DNA from 2 places in the Nitratireductor sp. J20-h4 genome. Region 2 is predicted to be linked to the other one. Evidence: predicted binding sites of a transcription regulator. Region 2 holds the regulator's gene; the other holds the start of a gene.
The links. Region 2 encodes LexA, which represses DNA repair genes until DNA is damaged. Its sites were predicted from a motif close to TGTTCNNNNTGTGTTCNG; they were not measured.

Region 1 (10,558 bases), 2.1 Mb from region 2:
GCAAGGCGCTGGAACGGGCCGGCTGGAAAGCGGGGGATCTCGATCTGGTCGAGGCCAACGAGGCCTTCGCCGCGCAGGCCTGCGCGGTCAACAAGGATATGGGCTGGAACCCGGAGATCGTGAACGTCAATGGCGGCGCGATCGCGATCGGCCATCCGATCGGCGCCTCCGGCGCGCGCATCTTCAATACGCTGGTGCACGAGATGCAGCGGCGCGGTGCGAAGAAGGGCCTTGCCACCTTGTGCATCGGCGGCGGCATGGGGGTCGCCATGTGCGTGGAAGCGATGAACTGAGCAAACCAAGAAAGCAGGGAGGGCGCGCGGGACCGGCGGGACAAGAGCGAAGCGGCTTCCACCCGCACTTCGCCAGCCGCCGCAGGCCGCAAGCCTCTCCGCAGACAGGGAGGAAGACCACATGGCCAGAACGGCGATCGTCACCGGAGGAACGCGCGGCATCGGGGCGGCAATCGCCGTCGCGCTCAAGGATGCCGGCTGCAAGGTTGCGGCCAACTATGCCGGCAATGACGAGGCGGCACAGAACTTCAACGCCGAGACCGGCATTCCGGTCTACAAATGGTCGGTGGCCGATTACGACGCCTGCGCCGGCGGCATCGCTCAGGTCGAGGCCGATCTCGGCCCGGTCGACATCCTGGTCAACAATGCCGGCATCACCCGCGATGCGCCGTTCCACAAGATGACCAGGGAGCAGTGGGCCGATGTCATCAACACCAATCTCAACGGTGTTTTCAACATGACCCACCCGGTCTGGAACGGTATGCGCGAGCGCAAGTTCGGCCGCGTCATCACCATCTCCTCCATAAACGGCCAGAAGGGCCAGTTCGCCCAGGCCAACTATTCCGCATCCAAGGCCGGCGATCTCGGCTTCACCAAGGCGCTGGCCCAGGAAGGCGCGCGCAACGGCATTACCGTCAACGCGATCTGCCCCGGCTATATCGGGACCGACATGGTCATGGCCGTCCCGGAGAAGGTGCGCGAGGCGATCATCGCCCAGATTCCGGTCGGACGCCTCGGCGAGGCGGACGAGATCGCGCGCTGCGTTGTCTTTCTCGCCTCCGACGATGCCGGTTTCATCACCGGCTCGACGATCACGGCCAATGGCGGACAGTATTTTAGCTGAAGAATGAACGGCGCTGCCGCGGCGTCTTCACAAGAGCCGCTTGATGGCCTTGCGCGTGCGCCGGTCGAAGGCGGCCTGACTGGCGCGGTGGGCCTTTTTGTGTCGCGCGATCAGGGCCTGAGCCGTTTGCCGCAACCTCCAGCAGTTCTCGGCCGGCTTGAGACCAGCGATCTGGCGCGCCATGCGTCTTGCATGACGCTTGGCGATGCGCACATGCTGCATTTCATGCGCTGTGATCGCGCGCTCGAAACGGGCGGCAAGCCGCCTGACGGCGCGCGGCGTGTCCCCGGCTCCGTTCCAGCGCGGCAGGCGCAACACGATCCGCAGGCCGACCGTGGCCTTGTCGACCCGGCAGCCCCTGGCGTGCGGCGTGAATGTATAGCGCGGGTCAAAATCGATGAAGCCGATGCCATAGGCCGAGCCGGCGCGGGGCGCATTGCGCCGCACCGATGCAACCAGTTCGGCGCGGGATTGGCCGCTGATGGCGTAATAACGCCGGGTGATCCGGGTTTCGTCGCCCGCCCAGCCCGCGCTCGGCGCGATGGCGCCGAGCAGCAAAGCCGCCGCAAACAGCCATCGCGGCGCTGTCCCGGCTACTGCCGTTTCAAGATGATGCCCGCGCATGTCCGGCTCCACCCCGGGTCCGTCCCGCAGCCGTTTGGCCGATAGGCCGCATCCTGCACCGGCCGCGTCCCGAGGCCAAGTCTGATGGCACCGATATACGCAACACCGGCAGGGCGGCTGAATCACGATCTGGTGTCCGGCGGTCGGGTCGACACCATATGGGGGCAGGGAACAAAACCTGAATCAGCATGTGTGAGCGATTCGTAGCCGATTCGTTCCAGTCTCGTTCCAATTGCGGCGGACACCGTGTCGAGTGCGCCGACGATTGTGTTCGGAGACGAAAGCACCTATGTCTTCGTAGCGAAATCCGCCCTCACTTCGCCCACCGTGCATGGCGCCGGAACAATCGGACGGCGACAAAAGGGCATTGGCGCGAAGGGCCTGATTGCCATTTCATGAATATCCAGCCGAAACAGCATGGTCCGCTGATTGTGTCCGGGCGCGACGTGACCGCCATTCTCGGACCGACCAATACCGGCAAGACCCATCTGGCCATCGAACGGATGGTCGCGCACGAAACCGGCGTGATCGGCCTGCCATTGCGGCTTCTGGCGCGCGAGGTCTACGGGCGTGTCGCCGAGAAGGTCGGCGTCGACAATGTCGCGCTGATTACCGGCGAGGAGAAGATCCAGCCGCCCGGCGCGCGTTTCTCGGTCTGTACGGTGGAGGCGATGCCGCGCGACACCGACGCCGCCTTCGTGGCGATCGACGAGGTGCAGCTCGCCGGCGATCTGGAGCGTGGCCATATCTTCACCGACCGTATCCTGCATCTTCGCGGCCGGCAGGAAACGCTGCTGCTCGGCGCGGCCACAATGCGCGGCATTCTGGAAAAGCTGCTCAAGGGCCTGTCGGTCGTCACCCGGCCGCGCATGTCGCATCTTGCCTATTCGGGCTCCAAGAAGATCACACGGCTGCCGCCGCGCACGGCAATCGTCGCCTTTTCCGCCGACGAGGTCTACGCGATCGCCGAGCTGATCCGTCGCCAGCGCGGCGGCGCGGCGGTGGTGCTCGGCGCGCTCAGCCCGCGCACGCGCAATGCCCAGGTCGCGCTCTACCAGTCGGGCGATGTCGACTATCTGGTCGCCACTGATGCAATCGGCATGGGGCTCAATCTCGATGTCGACCATGTCGCCTTCGCGCAGAACCGCAAATTCGACGGCTACCAGTACCGTCAGCTCACCGCCGCGGAGCTTGGCCAGATCGCCGGCCGCGCCGGCCGTCACATGCGCGACGGTACGTTCGGGGTCACCGGCCAGGTCGATCCGTTCGACGACGACCTCGTCGAAAAGATCGAGGCGCACGATTTCGAGCCGGTCCGGGTGCTGCAATGGCGCACCGCCGAGTTCGAGTTTTCCAGTCTCGACGCGTTGCGCCGGTCGATCGAGACCGCGGCGCCGGTCGAAGGGCTGACCCGGGCGCCGCCGGCGGTCGATCAGCAGGCGCTGGAGACGGTGATCCGGGATGCCGCCATCCGCGACCTGGCCACGACGCGCGAGCGGGTCGCGGCCTTGTGGGATGTGTGCGCGTTGCCGGACTATCGCCGGATCGCGCCGGCCCAGCATGCCGATCTGATCGGCGCCATCTATAGTGATATCGTGCGCCGCGGTCATGTCGACGAAAACTACATGGCCGAGCAGGTGCGCCGGGCCGATACGACCCAGGGCGAGATCGACGCGCTGTCGCAGCGGATCGCGCAGATCCGTACCTGGACCTTCGTTTCCCACCGTCCTGGCTGGCTTGCCGATCCGGCACACTGGCAGGAAAAAACGCGTGAGATCGAGGATCGGCTGTCCGATGCGTTACATGAGCGGTTGACGAAACGCTTCGTTGACCGCAGGACTTCCGTGCTTATGAAGCGGCTGAGAGAAAACACGATGCTTGACGCTGAAATCAATCCGTCCGGACAGGTCCTTGTGGAGGGCCATCATGTCGGCGAATTGCAGGGATTCCGCTTCACCGCCGACCAGTCGGCCGGCGGCGAGGACGCGCGCGCGGTGAAGGCGGCCGCGCAAAAGGCGCTGGCGCAGGAATTCGAGGCCCGTGCCGAGCGCTTCGCGGCCACCGGCAACGGCGACCTTGCGCTCGGGTCCGACGGCGTCGTGCGCTGGATCGGCGCGCCGGTGGCCACGCTGGTGGCCGGCGAGGATATTCTGCGACCGCGCGCGGTGCTTCTGGCCGACGAGCAGGTGACCGGCCCGGCGCGCGACAAGATCGCGGCGCGCATCGAGCGTTTCGTCGCCTTCCAGATCGCCAGTCTGCTCAAGCCGCTGGTCGATTTGCGCGACGCCGAACAGCTTTCCGGCATCGCCCGCGGCATTGCGTTCCGGCTGGTTGAAAATCTCGGCCTGATCGCCCGCCGCGAGGTGGCCGACGAGGTGCGCGGGCTCGATCAGGAGGCGCGTGGCGCGCTTCGGCGGCTTGGCGTGCGCTTCGGCGCCTATCACATCTTCGTGCCGGCGCTGCTGAAGCCCGGCCCGGCCGGGCTGGTGACGCTGTTGTGGGCGCTGCCGAACGACGGCAAGGACAAGCCCGGTTTCGGCGATGTCGTCAACGGGCTCGCCACCGGGCGGACGTCGCTGGTCATCGAGCCGGGCTTCGAAAAGGAATTCTATCGCCTTGCGGGCTTTCGCCGACTCGGACGGCGGGCGGTGCGCATCGACATTCTCGAGCGGCTGGCCGATCTGATCCGCCCCGCGCTGGCATGGCGGCCGGGTACGGGCTCGCGCCCCGACGGGGGCTTCGACGGCAATGCCTTTGTGGTCACGCCGGCGATGATGTCGATCCTCGGCGCGACCGCGGAGGACATGGACGAGATTCTCAAGGGCCTTGGCTATCGCGGCGAGCCCAAGCCGGCCGAAGAGGTGAAAGCGCGGATCCACGCGCTCGATGCCGAAGCCGCAGCGAAGGCTTCCGCCGCAGCCCAGGCCGCCGCCGGGGCAACGGACGAGGGAGAGCCGGCTCCTGCTTCGGGCACGGGCACAACGGAAGCCGGCGCCGAAGCCGGTGACGGCCGGACGGAAACGGCAACGGAAGGCGCCGCGCCGCAGGCGGACCCGCTCAGCGCAAACGACACGGATCCCGTAGCTGGCGTCGAAACGCCGATGACCGCGGATGACGGCGCGGCGGAGGCCGAAGCGCCCGTTGCCGCGCCGGAGGCGTCGGAAACCACTGCCGACGAAACGCCGGCAGTGGTCGGGCATGATCCGGCAGAGAAGCAGTCTTCCGATCGTGTCAGGCCGGGCGAAGGGCAGACCGCAGCGGCCGTCGAAGCCGTCGACCAGACGAGCGCCGGGGACGGCGGCGCGGCACAGACGGAGGCGGACGCCGGGACGGGCGAACCGAAACTGGTGACGCTGTGGCGCCCCGGCCGCACGGGCGGCAACCGGAACCGCTCCGGCCGCGACGGCGCAGCGCGCAAACATCGTCACGCGGCGGGCGAGGGAGACGGCAGACAGCGCTTCAACAAGCATGCCAAAGGCGACCAGGCCCAGGGCGGGCGCGCCAAGAGCGGTGGCGATGGCGACGGGGCCGGCAAACCAGGCCGCAAGGGCGGCGGCAATCGGCGCGGAGGCGGCAAGGACAAGCCGCATTTCACGCCCCGGCGCGACGACAAACGGGATCGCATCGATCCCGATTCTCCGTTTGCCAAGCTGGCCGCGCTCAAGGAGCAGCTCAAGAAGTAGACCATGGCCGGGCCCGAGCGCCAACGCATCGACAAATGGCTGTTCTACGCCCGCGTGGCCAAGTCGCGTTCCCTGGCGGCCAGACTGGTGCAGGCGGGCGGTGTCAGGGTCAATCGCGAAAAGATCACCCAGGCCGCCTACCAGGTGCGCGCCGACGATGTGCTGACCATTGCGCGTGCCCGCGACATTCTGGTCTACCGCATCCTCGACACCGGCATGCGGCGCGGCCCGGCCACGGAAGCGCGCGCGCTGTACGAGGACCTGACGCCGAAGCCGGTGGCGAGCGAGAAGCCCGTCGTGGCCGGTCTCCGCGACGCCGGCGCAGGCCGCCCGACCAAGAAGGAACGCCGCGCGATGGACAAATGGCGCGGCGAACCCTAACGCCCCAGCGGTCGGCGCAAAACCATTCCGCGCAGTCCCGGATTGACGACAAGGCGCCTCTTGCACGGCTATTGCAAAGGCGCTACCTCACCGGCAAACGTTGCAGGCCGCATGCTCCCGGAGTGCCTTCATGACCTATGTCGTCATCGACAATTGCATCAAGTGCAAATACATGGACTGTATCGAGGTCTGTCCGGTCGATTGCTTTTACGAAGGCGAGAACATGCTCGTCATCCATCCCGACGAGTGCATCGACTGTGGCGTGTGCGAACCTGAATGCCCCGCCGACGCGATCAAGCCGGACACCGAGCCGGGCCTTGATTCATGGCTGAAGGTCAATGCCGACTACGCCGAGAAATGGCCGAACATTACCGCCAAGAAGGAGCCGCCGGCCGACGGCAAGGACTTCGACGGCGTCGACAATAAATTCGAGAAGTATTTTTCTCCGGAGCCCGGAGAGGGCGATTAGGCATCCGTCAGCCGGGCCGACGAATTTGCCGACTGAACGTTTCGCGACCTTAAGCATAAGGCCGCGAAGGCGTTCGCTGTTGCGGCAAGTTGTTGATTCTTTCGCATAATTGTGATAGAAGTGATCATCCTATAGGCGTTACCTCGTCTTTTGATGGCGCAAAAACCTTAATCATCGAAAGGTGCTTACAGTTTCCGGTCCGAGGCGACTTGGCCAGGTTCACCGCCTGCGCGCCGGTCGCTGCCCGTTTGCCGGAAACAGTTCGTTTTGCGTCCCTGCCAGGGTTTCGGACGGCATTTCGTCGTTCGGGACAGGAATCCGGCACAAAAGCCGGAGCCGCAAACAAGGAGTTTAGGGCGTATGGCATCCCAGCAGAAGAAAAGCGCAAGCCGCCAGGGCTTCAAGACCGCGGAATTCATCGTCTACCCCGCGCACGGCGTGGGACAGATTGTCGCGATCGAGGAGCAGGAGGTTGCCGGACACAAGCTGGAACTGTTCGTGATCGACTTTCAGAAGGACAAGATGCGGCTGAAAGTGCCGGTCGCCAAGGCGACCTCCGTGGGCATGCGCAAACTCGCTGAAACCGATTATGTCGAACGTGCGCTGAAGGTCGTGCAGGGCCGCGCCCGCGTCAAGCGCACCATGTGGTCGCGCCGCGCGCAGGAATACGACGCCAAGATCAATTCGGGCGATCTGATCTCGATTTCGGAAGTGGTGCGCGACCTTTATCGTGCCGAGAACCAGCCGGAACAGTCCTATTCGGAACGCCAGCTCTACGAGGCCGCGCTTGACCGCATGGCGCGCGAAATCGCCGCCGTCAACAAGATGTCGGAGACGGAGTCGGTCCGCCTGATCGAGGCCAATCTGGCCAAGGGTCCGCGTCGCGGCGCCAAGGCCGACAATGAAGATTCCGAGCAGGAAGAAGCCGCGTAAGCTCTCTTCCGTCAGCATTTGCGAGAAAGCCCGGTCGACTTCCGACCGGGCTTTTTTATTGCGCCAGATTGCCGGCGCTTGCCGATCTTCGCCCCGAGGGGCATGTCGAAGACGGTCGTGCAAGACCGGATCGGTCTCGAGACGCAGCCAGCGGCGGCCGAGTTGGTGTCAATCATCCGGTGGATAATGCCGCAGCGGTATCGCTGGGAGACCGCACGCCACGGTGGCAATCAGTCCGGGACGCGCCACAAACCGGCACCGTCGCCCCGATGAAAAAACCCCGCCGAAGATCGGCGGGGTTTTTCGAGCCTCTGGGCCCGGGACGCGCCCGGGCCTTCGGTTGGACAGGATCCTGGCCGATGCCGGGATCAGAGATAGTCGTACTTGCCGTCCTTCCACTCGTAGAAGACGTAGCCGGGCAGCGTCACGTCGCCGGTCTCGTTGAACTCCAGCTCACCAAGGACGGTATTGAACTTGCCGTCGTTGAGCGCCTTGACCACCGGTTCGAAATCGGTCGAGCCGCCCGTCTTGACCGCGTCGGCCCAGGCCTGGATCGCGGCGTAGGTGTAAAGCACATAACCTTCCGGCTCGATGCCCTTGGCGCGGAACTTCTCGACCAGCGGAGCTGCGTCGGGGTTCTTGCGCGGATCCGGCGAGAAGGTCATCAGCGTGCCCTCACCGGCGTCGCCGGTAATGGCCCAATACTCGTCGGTGACGAGCGCGTCGCCGGAAACCAGGATGGTGTCCATGCCCTGTTCGCGCATCTGGCGCGCCATCAGGCCAGCTTCGGTGTGATAGCCGCCGACATAAAGCACGCCGACGCCTTCCTGCTTCAGCTTCGAGACCAGCGCGGTGTAGTCCTTTTCACCGGCGGTGTAGGCCTCGTAGAGGGCCGGCTTGCCGCCCGCCTTCTCGTAGGCCGACATGGTGGCGTCCGCGAGACCCTTGCCATAGGCGGTCTTGTCGTGGACGAAGGCAACCTTCTTGTCGGCGAAGTTTTCGGCCAGATAGGCGCCGGCGACATCGCCCTGCTGATCGTCGCGGCCGCAGACGCGGAACACGCCTTCGCCCGGACGCTCGTCGGTGAATTTCGGATTGGTCGAGGCCGGCGAAATCTGCACGATGCCCTCATCGGCATAGACCGACGAGGCCGGGATCGACGACCCCGAGCAGAAATGCCCGGCCACGAAGACAACGCCCGAGCCGGCAAACTGGTTGGCGACAGCCACGGCCTGCTTGGGATCGCATGCGTCGTCGCCGATCTCCAGCTTCAGCATTTCGCCATTGACGCCACCGGCGGCGTTGATGTCTTCCACGGCCTGTTCGGCGCCGGCCTTCATCTGTGCGCCGAAAGACGCGTACTGTCCGGTCATCGGGCCGGCTGTCGCGATTACGATGTCCGCATACGCTGCGGTCGACATTGCGAAGGTCAGCGCAACGCTCGCCAATAATGCCTTTTTCATGGTGACTCCCTTAAACACCTGACAATTGGAAAAACCGGCGGCGATGGTGTTTTTTCTCCGGTCCGGTTGCATGCGGGGTTCCCTTCCCGCCTCTCGACATAAAAGCCCAATTTCGCGGGGAAATAAAGGCTTTCTGCCGCGCCTGGTCGGCGGTTTGACCGCCATGTCCCGGCTTCACCGCTGCTTCCATCCGAACGGGCCGGAGCGCAGAAAGGCGAAACTGTATTGTGTCGACATCTGATAGGCGCGGGTGATGCGCATGCCGGCAAAGGCGATCGCCAGAAGTACGATCAGGTCGACGACGAAATATTGCAGGGACAGCAGGGTCCCGTTGAACAGGGCGAAATGGATGAACCGTGTCGCCGCCGTCAAAAGCAGGACATAAAAGGCAAGCTGCGCCTTCGGCAGCCAGCTGCGCGCAGCGGCGCGTCCGGTCAGAAAGGCCGCGGCGCCCGCTAGCAGCACGGTGACGAACAGGAACTCCCAAAACGTCACTTCCCAAAGCAGCGAATTCTCGTTTTCCATAGCGCGTTCCAAGCCTCCGCAGCGATCGAGAGTAGGGCGGTTTCGCTCCGCGAAAACGAGAACGCCGCCCTCTCGCCTGGTTTTCGTTACCGTTTCGGAACGAGACGCGGCTTCCGTCTTCTCCGAACCGTCCGGGCAGGGATGCCGACTGGATAAGCCGGCGGCATTGCCCGTGATTATGCCGACGTTGCGACCGGCTCCGATATCCGTATGGCGCCCGTCGGCGAAACATGCGGGTTTGCGTGCCGGAACATTAGTGCCGCCCGCCTTCGAGATAGGCGGCGCGAACCTCCTCGCGCTTGAGCAGATCCGTGCCCGACCCGCTCATGGTGATCTTGCCGTTGACCATGACATAGCCGCGATGCGCCAGCTTGAGCGCGTGAAAGGCATTCTGCTCGACCAGGAAGACGGTGAGACCGTCGCGCTTGTTAAGCTCGCCGATCACCTCGAATATCTGCTTGACGATCAGCGGGGCGAGGCCGAGCGAGGGCTCGTCCAGCAGAAGCAGCTTCGGCCGACCCATCAGCGCCCGGGCGATCGCCAGCATCTGCTGTTCGCCGCCCGACAAGGTGCCGCCACGCTGCGAGGCGCGTTCCTTGAGGCGAGGGAACAAGGTGAAGATGCGTTCCAGGTCGCCGTCGAAATGTTCGTCGTCGACGAGCAGCGCGCCCATCTGGAGATTTTCCATCACCGTCATGCGCGGGAAAATCCGCCGGCCCTCGGGCGACTGGGCGATGCCACGGCGCATGATCTCGTGGGTGGGAGCCTGGGTAATGTCGTCGCCGTCATAGACGATCTCGCCGGTGCGCGCCTGCGGACTGCCGCAAATCGTCATCATCAGCGTCGACTTGCCGGCTCCGTTGGCGCCGATCAGCGTGACGATCTCGCCGGCAAACACATCAACGTCGACACCGCGCAAGGCGATGATCTTGCCGTAATAGGTTTCGACATTGCGGATGCGCAACAGGGGTTGCCCGGCCTCACTCATGGCTTGCCTCCCTTGCTGCCCGCACGGGGTTTTCGCGCCTTGCTTGTGGGGACTTCGCCTTTGTCGACACGTTTGGAAAAGGCGGTTGCGCGGCCCTTGGCCAGCGTCTTGGCCTGTTTTACCCATTCCTCGCGCTGGATGCGGCCGGGAAAGGCGAGCCAGGCGCCGACCCAGTCGACCTGTGGCGCCTTCCAGGCCGCGATCTGGGAAAAGTGCCAGATGCCGAGCGCGTTGAGCTTCTTTTCATTGGCCGGGCCGATACCCTTGATGCGGGTGAGATTGTCGGCGCCGTCCGGACCGGGTTTCCTGGTGCCGTGCGGTTGGCGGCCTGGAAAATCGGCGGCGTTCTTGATCT
Region 2 (10,558 bases):
TCGCCAGGCAGCTCGAGCGCCTGGTCGCCGACACGCCCCAGCGCGCCGCCCAGCGCGCAGGCTTTGCCGATATCGCGCGCGCGATGGCGACCGAGCGGCCGGCTGGCGAAATCGCGGCCGAAGCGGTCGCGAGCCTGCTTGGCCAACGAAAAACGGCGCCCTGAGGCGCCGTTCGAATCACAAAAGCGTTGCCACAGGCTAGCGCTTGGCAATCGCCACGTAGTCGCGCGTCGTTTCCCCGGTATAGAGCTGACGCGGCCGGCCGATCTTCTGATGCGGGTCTTCGATCATTTCCTTCCACTGCGCGATCCAGCCGACGGTGCGCGCGAGCGCGAACAGCACGGTGAACATGGTGGTCGGGAAGCCCATCGCCTTCAGCGTGATGCCGGAATAAAAATCGATATTGGGATAAAGCTTCTTTTCGATGAAGTACTCGTCCGTCAGGGCGATTTTTTCCAGCTCCATGGCCACTTCCAGCAGCGGATCGTCCTTGATGCCGAGTTCGGCCAGCACCTCGTGCGTGGTCTTTTGCATGATCTTGGCGCGCGGATCGTAGTTCTTGTAGACGCGGTGGCCGAACCCCATCAGGCGGAACGGATCGTCCTTGTCCTTGGCGCGGTCGATGAATTCCGGAATCCGGTCCGGCGTGCCGATCTCGGCCAGCATGTTGAGCGCGGCCTCGTTGGCACCGCCATGGGCGGGACCCCACAGGCACGCGATGCCGGCGGCAATGCATGCGAACGGATTGGCGCCCGACGAACCGGCCAGGCGCACCGTCGACGTCGACGCGTTCTGCTCGTGGTCGGCGTGCAGGATGAAGATCCGGTCCATGGCGCGCGCCAATACGGGATTGATCTTGTAATCCTCGCAGGGCACCGAGAAGCACATATGCAGGAAGTTCGCCGAATAGCTCAGCTCGTTCTTGGGATACATGAAAGGCTGGCCGATATGGTATTTGTAGGCCATGGCCGCGATGGTGGGCATCTTGGCGATCATGCGCATCGAGGCGACCATGCGCTGATGCGGATCGGCGATATCGGTTAAATCGTGATAAAAGGCCGACAGCGCCCCGACCACGCCGCACATCACCGCCATCGGATGGGCGTCGCGGCGGAACCCGGTGAAGAAGCGCGACATCTGCTCGTGCAGCATGGTGTGACGCGTCACGCGATAGTCGAAATCCAGCTTCTGCGCCTTGGTCGGCAATTCACCGTAAAGCAGCAGGTAGCAAACCTCCAGAAAATCACCATGCTCGGCGAGTTGCTCGATCGGGTAGCCGCGATGCAAGAGCACGCCTTCGTCGCCGTCGATATAGGTAATCTTCGATTCGCAGCTGGCCGTGGAGGTGAAACCGGGGTCGTAGGTGAACATGCCGGAATCTTTGTAGAGGGACGCGATATCCACCACGCTCGGGCCGACGGATCCTGGCCTAACGTTCAAATCCAAACTTTTGCCGCCATATTCGAGCTTTGCGGTGGAATCTGTCATGGAGAACTCCTTCGTCTAAAATGGCTAGCCAAACGGGAAGCGCCGCGTGGGATTTCGCGGTGTCAAAAGTGCGCTTTAGCTATCCTATTTCCCGTTTCGTGCCAAGCTGGCCGAAACGGTAATGCTGCGGTGCAAAAGAGCCGGCCGGACCGGTTCTTTCACACCCATAATAGCGTTTCACGACACCGTCGCGCAAATCGCGATCAGCCAATGGCGTCGCCGATGCGGGCCAGACTTTCCTCGCGGCCCAGCACCGCCAGCACGTCGAACACGCCCGGCGAAACCGTGCGCCCGGTAAGCGCGGCGCGCAATGGCTGGGCGACCGCGCCCAGTTTCAGCCCGGCTTCGGCGGCGAAGTCGCGCACCGCCGCTTCCGCCGTCGCCGCGCTCCAGTCCTGACCGACGCCTTCCAGTGCGGTTCGGGCGCCGGCCAGCGTCCGGCGTGCGGGTGCGTCGAGCAGCGCGGCGGCCTTGTCGTCGAAGGATAGCGGGCGTTCGGCGAACAGATAGGCTGCGTTCTCAAGCAGCTCGACCAGGGTCTTGGCACGCTCCTTCAAGCCGGGCAGGGCGGCCAGCAGCATTGTTTTTTTCGCCGCGTCGAGCCGCTCGGCCACCGCCGGCCCGCCGTCCAGATAAGGCAGGGTGGCGATCAAAAGGTCGAGCAGCTCCGCGTCGGCCATCGACCGCAGATGATGGCCGTTCACCGCTTCCAGCTTCTTGAAATCGAACCGCGCCGCGCCCTTGTTGACGTCCTCGATCTCGAACCAGCCGATCATGTCCTCAGTCGACATGATCTCGTCGTCGCCATGGCTCCAGCCGAGCCGCGCCAGATAATTGCGCAGGCCCGCCGGCAGATAGCCCATGGCGCGATAGGCCTCTACGCCCAGAGCGCCGTGCCGCTTGGACAGTTTTGCCCCGTCCGGCCCGTGGATCAGCGGAATATGCGCCATTGTCGGCACCTCCCAGCCCATCGCCCGGTAGATGATGGTCTGGCGCGCCGCATTGGTGAGGTGGTCGTCGCCGCGAATGATGTGGGTCACCCCCATGTCGTGGTCGTCGACGACCACGGCCAGCATATAGGTCGGGCTCTTGTCAGAGCGCAGGATGACGAAATCGTCGAGATCCTTGTTCGGGAAACGGACCTCGCCCTGGACCCGGTCGGCGACCAGTGTCTCGCCGGTCCGCGGTGCCTTGATGCGCACCACCGGGTCGACGCCGGCGGGAGCCTCGGCCGGATCACGGTCGCGCCAGCGCCCGTCATAACGCGGCGGGCGGCCTTCGGCGCGGGCGCTTTCGCGCATGGCCTCCAGCTCGGCCTGGCTGGCGTAGCAATAATAGGCCTCGCCGCGCCGCACCAGTTCCTCGGCGATTTCTCGGTGTCGGTCGGCGCGCGCGGCCTGCGAGACGGGCTCGCCGTGCCAGTCGAGGCCAAGCCAGGAAAGCCCGTCGAGGATCGCGGCGGTGGCCGCCTCGGTCGAGCGTTCGCGGTCGGTGTCCTCGATGCGCAGCAGCATCTGGCCGCCCGTATGCCTGGCATAGAGCCAGTTGAACAGCGCAGTGCGTGCTCCGCCAATATGCAGATAGCCGGTGGGCGAGGGCGCGAAGCGCGTGACGACGGTCTTGGTCATGGCGATGTCCAGGAGGTTTGCGGGCCCGCCGCGCGATCGGCCGGCCTGCGGGTGATTTTGATCGGCGTTCATGTAGCATAGGTGACCGGCCGCGCAAGCGCCGGCCGCATCGTGAGGCGACGGCCCGATGAGCACGATGGAGACACAGCGCCTGGAAACGGCGACCGCGCCCGCGGCCGACGGCGCGCGTCTGCCGGCCGGTCGGCAGCCCGATCGCACCCGGCCGGCATCCATATCGGGCGCCCTGGCGTCCGTCGGCCGCGCCCTTGCCGCGGCATTGGCGCTGGAAGACGCGCGCGGCACGCCCTTTCTCCTGGTTCCGGTGCTGTTTTGCGCCGGCGCCGCCCTCTATTTCGCGCTGCCCTTCGAGCCGGGCTGGCCGTTGCTTGCGGCCGCGCTTGTCGGGCCGGTGGCGGGCTGGTTTCTTGTCGCCCGACACGGGGTCGCGGCACGGCTTTGCGCGGCGTTCGCGTTTGCAGCGGCCGGCGCAGTCGCCGGCAAGGTTGAAACCGTGCGCGCCGACACCGCCATGCTGGGCTCCGCCGTCTCGACCGTCCTGACCGGACGGGTGGTCAGGGTCGAGCACCAGGCGAGCGGACGCACCCGCTTCACGATCGATGTCGAGGCGACGCGCCGGCCGCTGCTGCGCTACGCGCCCGATCGTGTCCGCGTCACCGCGCGCGCCGATCCCGGCATCGCCGCCGGCGAGCGCATTCATGGCGTCGTGCGGCTTTTCCCGCCTTCCGGACCGGTCAGGCCCTACGGCTATGATTTCGCGTTCGAAAGCTACATGGCCGGCATCGGCGCGACCGGATTTTTCCTCGGCACGCCCGAAAAACGCCCGTCCGCCGGCACGGCCGGCGCGCCCGGGCGTCTCGCCGCCGGCTTGGCCAATATGCGCCAAGCAATCGCCGGCCGGATCCGGCGCCATATCGCGGGCGCGGAGGGCGAGATCGCCGCCGCGCTGATCGCCGGCACCCGCGCCGGCATTCCCGAGGAGGTCGAGGAGGCGCTGCGCCGGGCCGGACTGGCGCATATCCTGTCGATCTCCGGGCTGCACATGGCGCTGGTCGCCGGCACGGTGATGCTGGCGCTGCGGGCGCTGTTCGCGCTTGCGCCGGGCTTTGCCTCGCGCCATCCGGTCAAAAAATACGCCGCCGCGCTGGCGCTGGCGGCAGCCGCCTATTATCTGGCGATTTCCGGCGCGGCGGTTGCCGCCCAGCGTTCCTTCATCATGATCGCGGTGATGCTGATCGCGCTGTTGTTCGACCGCGCGGCGATCACCATGCGTAATCTGGCGATTGCCGCGCTGATCATCGCCGCGCTGGCGCCGCACGAAGTGGTCGGGCCGAGTTTTCAGATGTCGTTCGCCGCAACCGCGGCGCTGATTGCGGCCTATGCCGGCTGGACAACCCGGACCTCGGCCGGCCGGCGCGCCGGCCGCGCGCCACCGCAGGGCGCGCTGCGCAAGGCCGGCCGCGGCCTGACCTATTTTCTACTCGGCATCGCCGCCACGTCGCTGATCGCGGGCGGCGCGACCACGGTCTACGCGATCTGGCATTTCCACCGCATCGCCCCGCTGGGGCTGATCGCCAACCTCGCCGCCATGCCGGTCGTCTCGACGCTGATCATGCCGCCGGCCGTCGCCGCCGGCGTGCTGATGCCGGTCGGGCTGGAGGGACCGGCGCTGGCGGTGATGGGCCAGGGGATCGCCATCATGGTGGCGGTGGCGCGCCGGGTCTCCGAGCACAGCCCGATCGACGCCGTTGGCGCGATGCCGCCGCTGGCGCTGATCCTGTTCACCGGCGCGCTTCTGGCCGCCACCATCGCCACCACCGGCCTGCGCTGGCTGGCGCTGCCGCTCGCACTGGCCGGAATTGCGGCGTTCGCCGCGCGCACGCCGCCCGACCTGATGGTGTCGGAGGACGCGCGACTGGCCGCGATCATGCGCCATGACGGCCGGCTCGCCGTCAACCGCGCGCGGCCGAACGGTTTTACCATCGGCATCTGGCAAAAAGCGCGCGCGGCGACGGGCTTCGTCAAACCGCTCGAGCGCCCCGACCGGGCCGCGTCCGACGCAAAACCCGGCGGCAAGGCCGGCGCCGACCCGCGCTTTGTCTGCGACGCTGCGACCTGCGAGGCCGTCGATCCACGCGGCGCCATGGTGGTGCACGCCGAAACCCAGGCCGCGGCCGCGCCATATTGCGGCCGGGCGAGCGTGATCGTGATCGCCGACGCGACCGCCGCCAATCCGTGCCGGGCAAGAAACGTTCTTGTCGTGACGGCCCGCGATCTCGCCCGCCGCGGCAGTCTCGAGGTGCGTTTCAAGCAGGTTGGAACCGAGGGCGCCAGCGCGAGCGAAGAACCGCTGCGCGCCGAAGCGCGCTTCGCCCTGCCGCGGAACGAACGGCCATGGTTCGCGCACCGCAAATTCTCGCGCGAAGCGCGCGGGCTCGCGCCCTACAAACGCGGCAAGAAAGGCACGAAGGACAAAAAACGCAAAGGCGGGAAGGACGCCACGGGCGGCAAGACCTGAGCCGTCAGCCGTCGCAACGGGATGGCTGGCCCGGAACGCGGCCGCGGACCGGCCGGCTCCGGCCGAAACCCGCCCGGCGCGCCCGGCGCCGGGGAAAAATCAGTAGCGGCGGATTAGGCCGACCAGCCGTCCCTGCACCTTGACCTGATCGGGGCCGTAGATACGGGTCTCATAGGCCGGGTTGGCGGCCTCGAGCGCGATCGAGGCGCCCTTGCGCCGAAACCGTTTCAGGGTCGCCTCGGCGTCTTCCACCAGCGCCACCACGATGTCGCCGGGATTGGCGGTCGCCGCGCTGCGAATGATGACGGTGTCGCCGTCGAGAATGCCGGCGTCGATCATCGAATCGCCGCGCACCTCGAGCGCGTAATGGTCGCCGGCCGACAGCATGTCGGGCGGCACGGTGATCGCGTGCGTCTGGTGCTGGATGGCGTCGATCGGCACGCCGGCGGCGATCCGCCCCATGACCGGCACCGACACGCCGCCGGCATCGTCATTGTCCGACACGGGCGGGGCCGGTTTGGGTTTCGGTTTGCCGAGACTGCCCTCGATGACGCTCGGCGAAAAGCTGCGCGGTCGCCCGAGCCCCGGCGAGATCGATTCCGGCAGGCGCAGCACTTCCAGCGCGCGGGCGCGATTGGGCAGCCGGCGGATGAAGCCGCGCTCCTCCAGTGCGGTGATCAGCCGGTGGATACCAGATTTGGAGGCCAGATCGAGCGCTTCCTTCATCTCGTCGAAGGAGGGCGGGATGCCGGTCTCCTTCAGTCGTTGATGGATGAACAGCAGCAGTTCGTGTTGTTTTCGGGTTAGCATGGTCGCCCCCAGCGGAATCATCGACAAACAAAACCAGAACAAACTCTATCTGTTCTCACCTTGTTCCGCAAGTGTCCGACCGTTGAATGTCCGAGGCGGACGCCGGCAAGGGCTGCGGGCGGCCAGTTGCGCACGACCTGCCCGTCAGCGCGATGCCCGCGGGGCCGGGGGGCGTCCGGTGTCGGGGCGCTCGGCGGTGTACGACCCGGCGTTACGCCACTCGTCCGTTGAGATAGTCGTCCGTGACCTGGTTTTGCGGCCGTTCCGACAGATCGGCCATCGTGCCGTGCTCGAGCAGATAGCCGGTCCCGCACCGCGTCCAGAACAGCGCGCACCGGTCGGCAATCCGTCTTGCCTGCGACAGATTGTGCGTGACGATCACCAGCGTGACGCTGTCCTTGAGTTTCAGCAGCAGGCGCTCGATCGTCATCGTCGACATCGGGTCGAGCGCACTGCACGGTTCGTCCAGAAGCAGAATTTCCGGCCGCGTCGCCAGCGCCCTGGCAATGCACAGGCGCTGCTGCTGACCGCCGGACAGCGCGCAGGCCGACATGTCGAGCCGGTGACCGATCTCCGCCTGGAGGCCGACGGCGCGCAGGCACTCGTCGATGCGCGCCTCGCGGTCGGCTCGCCGACGCACGCCGAACTCGCTCAACACGATATCAAAATTGCGGCGGATCGAGAACGGAAACGGGTTCGGTTTCTGAAACACCATGCCGACGCGCTTGCGCAAGCGCAGCAGGTCGGCATCCCGCCCCAGCACGTCGGTGTCGCGCACAAGGATGCGGCCCGTCACCCTGGCGCCCGGGATCAGGTCGATCAAACGGTTGAGGCAGGTCAGCAGGCTGGTCTTGCCGCAGCCCGACGGGCCGATCAGCGCGGTGATGCGTCCAGGCGGGATCGACAAGGTGACGTCGGACAAGGCGGTGAGGGCGCCGTAGGCAATCGTGAGGTTTTCGACGCGAATATGGCTCGCTTCGACGCGGCCCGGCGACACATCGATCGTCCGGGGGCCTGTGGTTTGCACGTTCATACGAACTCCCTGCCTTGCTTGCCGTCCAAAGCCGTAAACAGAGCGACGACGGCGGCGACCGAGACCAAGAGCACCGTGGCGGTCGCGAACGCGTTGCCGTCGCCGCCGGGAACGTTCATCGCCAGATCGAGGATGTGGACCGCCATGGTCCGTCCGGAATCGAAAACCGAATCCGGCATGCGCACCACGTAGCCGCTGGTGAAGATCAGGGCGGCGCTCTCGGCGACCGCGCGTCCGAAGCCGAGCCCCAGCCCGGCGAAGATGCCCGGCGCGGCGGCCGGCAGCATGATCGACCAGACGATCCGCCGCTGCGGCAGGCCGAGCGCGTAGCCGGCCCTGCGGTCTTCGCCGTGCATGCGCAAGGTGGTTTCAGCCACGCAGGCCGCGATCGGCAGGATCATCAGCGCGAGCGTCAGCCCGCCGGCCAGGATGGAAAAACCGAAGCCGAGCCAGTCGCAAAAAATCATGTTGCCGGCCAGACCGAAGACGATCGAGGGAACGGCGGCGAGCACGCCCAGGCACCCCCGCGTCAGGCGCGCGGCCGTCGCCTCCGGGCGCACCGCCTCGACCAGGAACACGGCGGCTCCGACCGCCAGCGGCAAGGCGGCCGCCAGCGCCACCGCCGTCACCGCCGCCGTCGACACAAGCACCGGCGCGATGCCGCCGGCGCGCCCGGCCGCGCGCGGCGCGGTGGTGAGGAAGTCCCATGACACCAGCGCCGCGCCGCGCGTGACCACATGCACAACGATGGCGGCCAGAACGAACACCACCGCCGCCACCGCCGCCCGCACCACAAGGTCGTTGACGAAAGGCCTAAGACTGCGCCGCATCGGCCCCGCCCCAGTACCAGCGCATGACAAGCAGCAACCCGACCAGCGCCATCAGCACCAGGCCGGATACGAACAGGGCCGAACGATGCACGTCGATGGCGTAGGCCATTTCGAGCGCGATGTTGGCCGGCAGCGTGCGCACGGACGCAAACGGACTGTCTGGCATGGCGACCGCGTTTCCGACCACCATCAGCACGGCCATCGTTTCGCCGAGCGCGCGGGCGAGCCCGAGCATGCAGGCGGCCGCGACCGCCCCCTTTGCAGACGGCAGCACGATGCGCTTGATCGCCGCGTGGCGGGCGCATCCGAGCGCCAGGCTGCCCAGATAGAGCGAGGCCGGCAGTTGGCGCAGGCCCGCCTCGGCCAGAACGGCCACGGTCGGCAGCACCATGATCGACAAGACGATCACGCCGGCCAGGAGCGACGTGCCCGGCGGCTGCCATGCCGCGATATGCGGCACCAGCACCGTCATGCCCCACAGGCCGTAGACGACCGAGGGGATGGCCGCCAGGGTCATCAGCACCACGCGAAAGGCCGCGCCGGCGAGATCGCCGGCATAGTAGCGGATATACACCGCGCACAGGATTCCCAGCGGACCGGCGACGGCAAGCGCCCCGGCCGACACAGCGAGCGTGGCCGCGACCATCGCCACCAGCCCGAATTCGCCGGCGGTCGGATACCAGTCGCCATCGGCCATGAAGGCGGCCAGGCCCGCCTCGGTCAGCGCGGGCGCGGCGCCGATCGCCAGCACGATCAAGACGCCCGCCATCGCTCCGATCGCCAGAACGCCCGAAGCCCACAAGACGACGACGAAGACGAGGTCTTTCGGCGCGAGCGGGCCGCGAAACGGCCTAGTTCGATGCGGGCGAGAAATAATGGTCTGAAATAAGGTCATGCACCTGCTGTCCGGAGGCAAACCGCAAAAACGCTTCGACCGGCGCCGCCGGGTCGGGATAGGTGACCAGGTTCAGCTCTCGTCTGACCGGGTACGACCCGTTTGCGACATTGGCGGAGGTCGGGGCGACGGCACCGAGCGCGAGGGCGCGTATCGGGGTCATGGCGCTGGCGTGATATTCGGCCGCGCCGATCGAGATGTAGCCCACCGCCCTCGGGTTGCCGGCCACCACCTTCACCGCCTGCTCGTTGTCGCCGATAATGGTGTGGGCGCGGATATCGCGGATATCGAGGCCGAGATGGGCGAGGAATATCCCCAGCGTCGAGCGGCCTTCGGCCTTGCTGACGACGGTAATCGGCCCGTCCCAGGGGCCGAGCGCCTCCCAGCGCGTCACCTGGCCGGTGTAGATCGCCCGCACCTGGTCGTCGGACAAGCGCTCGAGCGGATTTTGCGCATGGACGATCAGCGCCACGCCGTCCCACGCGATCCGCGTCGCCGCGACGTCGTCTTCCTCCTCGCCGAGCGCCCGCGACACCATGCCGATATCGGCCAGTTTGCGCCGCACGTCCGACAGGCCCCTGGAAGAGCCGCCGGTCTGGACGTCGACCTGCACGCCCGGATGCGAGGCCTCGTAGCGCTGGGCGATATCCATCATCAACGGTGCGATCGTGCTCGAGCCGGTGACGACGATCCTCACCTCCTGCTGGGCATGCGACACGGCCTGACCGGCCAGCGCGAGCGCGGCGGACAAGACGGCGACAATGGATTTCGGGGCCGACATCATGCGCTCCTTGTTGCCAGGGTTGCCGTTTGCGCCGGGTGCCGGGTATCTGCGCCTGTCTGCATGGGCCGTGTCAGCACCGCGCTGCTGGCCGCCTCGGGCAGGCTGCCATCGGCCAGAAGCCAGCGCGGGCGGGCGAAATGGCTGATTGCCGGCAGACGGGCCTTCGCGGTTTCGAAAACCAGCCCGCGGCCATGCGAGAACGCGGCCCTGACCCCGCCCAACGGGTTCAAACCGGGCACCGGCCGCGCCAGCCCCGCTTTCAGGCAATGGGCGACATCCCAATCGCAACGGCGTCCCGCCGTCTCGGTGGCGATCCAGCAATGCATGCCGTCGGCGCGGCTGCCGGCGCGGTTCTGATCGAAATGAAACCCGGCGAAATAGGCCGCCCGGCGCCCGGCCGCCCGCAGGCAGGCAAGCAGGGCGGTGTTGATGTCGATGCAGTTGCCCGAACGCACGCCGCAAAACGTCGCCGGACGCGCCAGCTCGGGATTTGGCCCGCCATAGCTGAACCGGCGCGCCACCGCCGCGACAATGTCGTCGTCGCCATGGCCAGC

Region 1: the regulator LexA is predicted to act here: its motif matches at 1,975-1,992, upstream of ACT2B0_RS18815 (helicase-related protein).

What each region holds. Positions count from the first base shown of each region.
Region 1 is NZ_CM165557.1:3,899,165-3,909,722, reverse strand. It holds gene ACT2B0_RS18830 (acetyl-CoA C-acetyltransferase) at 1-293, shown strand, start outside; gene phbB (acetoacetyl-CoA reductase) at 415-1,137, shown strand; gene ACT2B0_RS18820 (DUF922 domain-containing protein) at 1,165-1,761, opposite strand; gene ACT2B0_RS18815 (helicase-related protein) at 2,157-5,444, shown strand; gene ACT2B0_RS18810 (RNA-binding S4 domain-containing protein) at 5,448-5,825, shown strand; gene fdxA (ferredoxin FdxA) at 5,956-6,294, shown strand; gene ACT2B0_RS18800 (CarD family transcriptional regulator) at 6,655-7,227, shown strand; gene ACT2B0_RS18795 (branched-chain amino acid ABC transporter substrate-binding protein) at 7,596-8,690, opposite strand; gene ACT2B0_RS18790 (DUF6867 family protein) at 8,865-9,215, opposite strand; gene ACT2B0_RS18785 (ABC transporter ATP-binding protein) at 9,469-10,203, opposite strand; gene ACT2B0_RS18780 (ATP-binding cassette domain-containing protein) at 10,200-10,558, opposite strand, start outside.
Region 2 is NZ_CM165557.1:1,787,651-1,798,208, forward strand. It holds gene lpxB (lipid-A-disaccharide synthase) at 1-164, shown strand, start outside; gene gltA (citrate synthase) at 199-1,488, opposite strand; gene gltX (glutamate--tRNA ligase) at 1,692-3,116, opposite strand; gene ACT2B0_RS08755 (ComEC/Rec2 family competence protein) at 3,244-5,652, shown strand; gene lexA (transcriptional repressor LexA) at 5,752-6,462, opposite strand; gene ACT2B0_RS08765 (phosphate ABC transporter ATP-binding protein) at 6,674-7,495, opposite strand; gene ACT2B0_RS08770 (PstA family ABC transporter permease) at 7,492-8,325, opposite strand; gene pstC (phosphate ABC transporter permease subunit PstC) at 8,309-9,220, opposite strand; gene ACT2B0_RS08780 (phosphate ABC transporter substrate-binding protein) at 9,177-10,001, opposite strand; gene ACT2B0_RS08785 (transglutaminase-like domain-containing protein) at 10,001-10,558, opposite strand, start outside.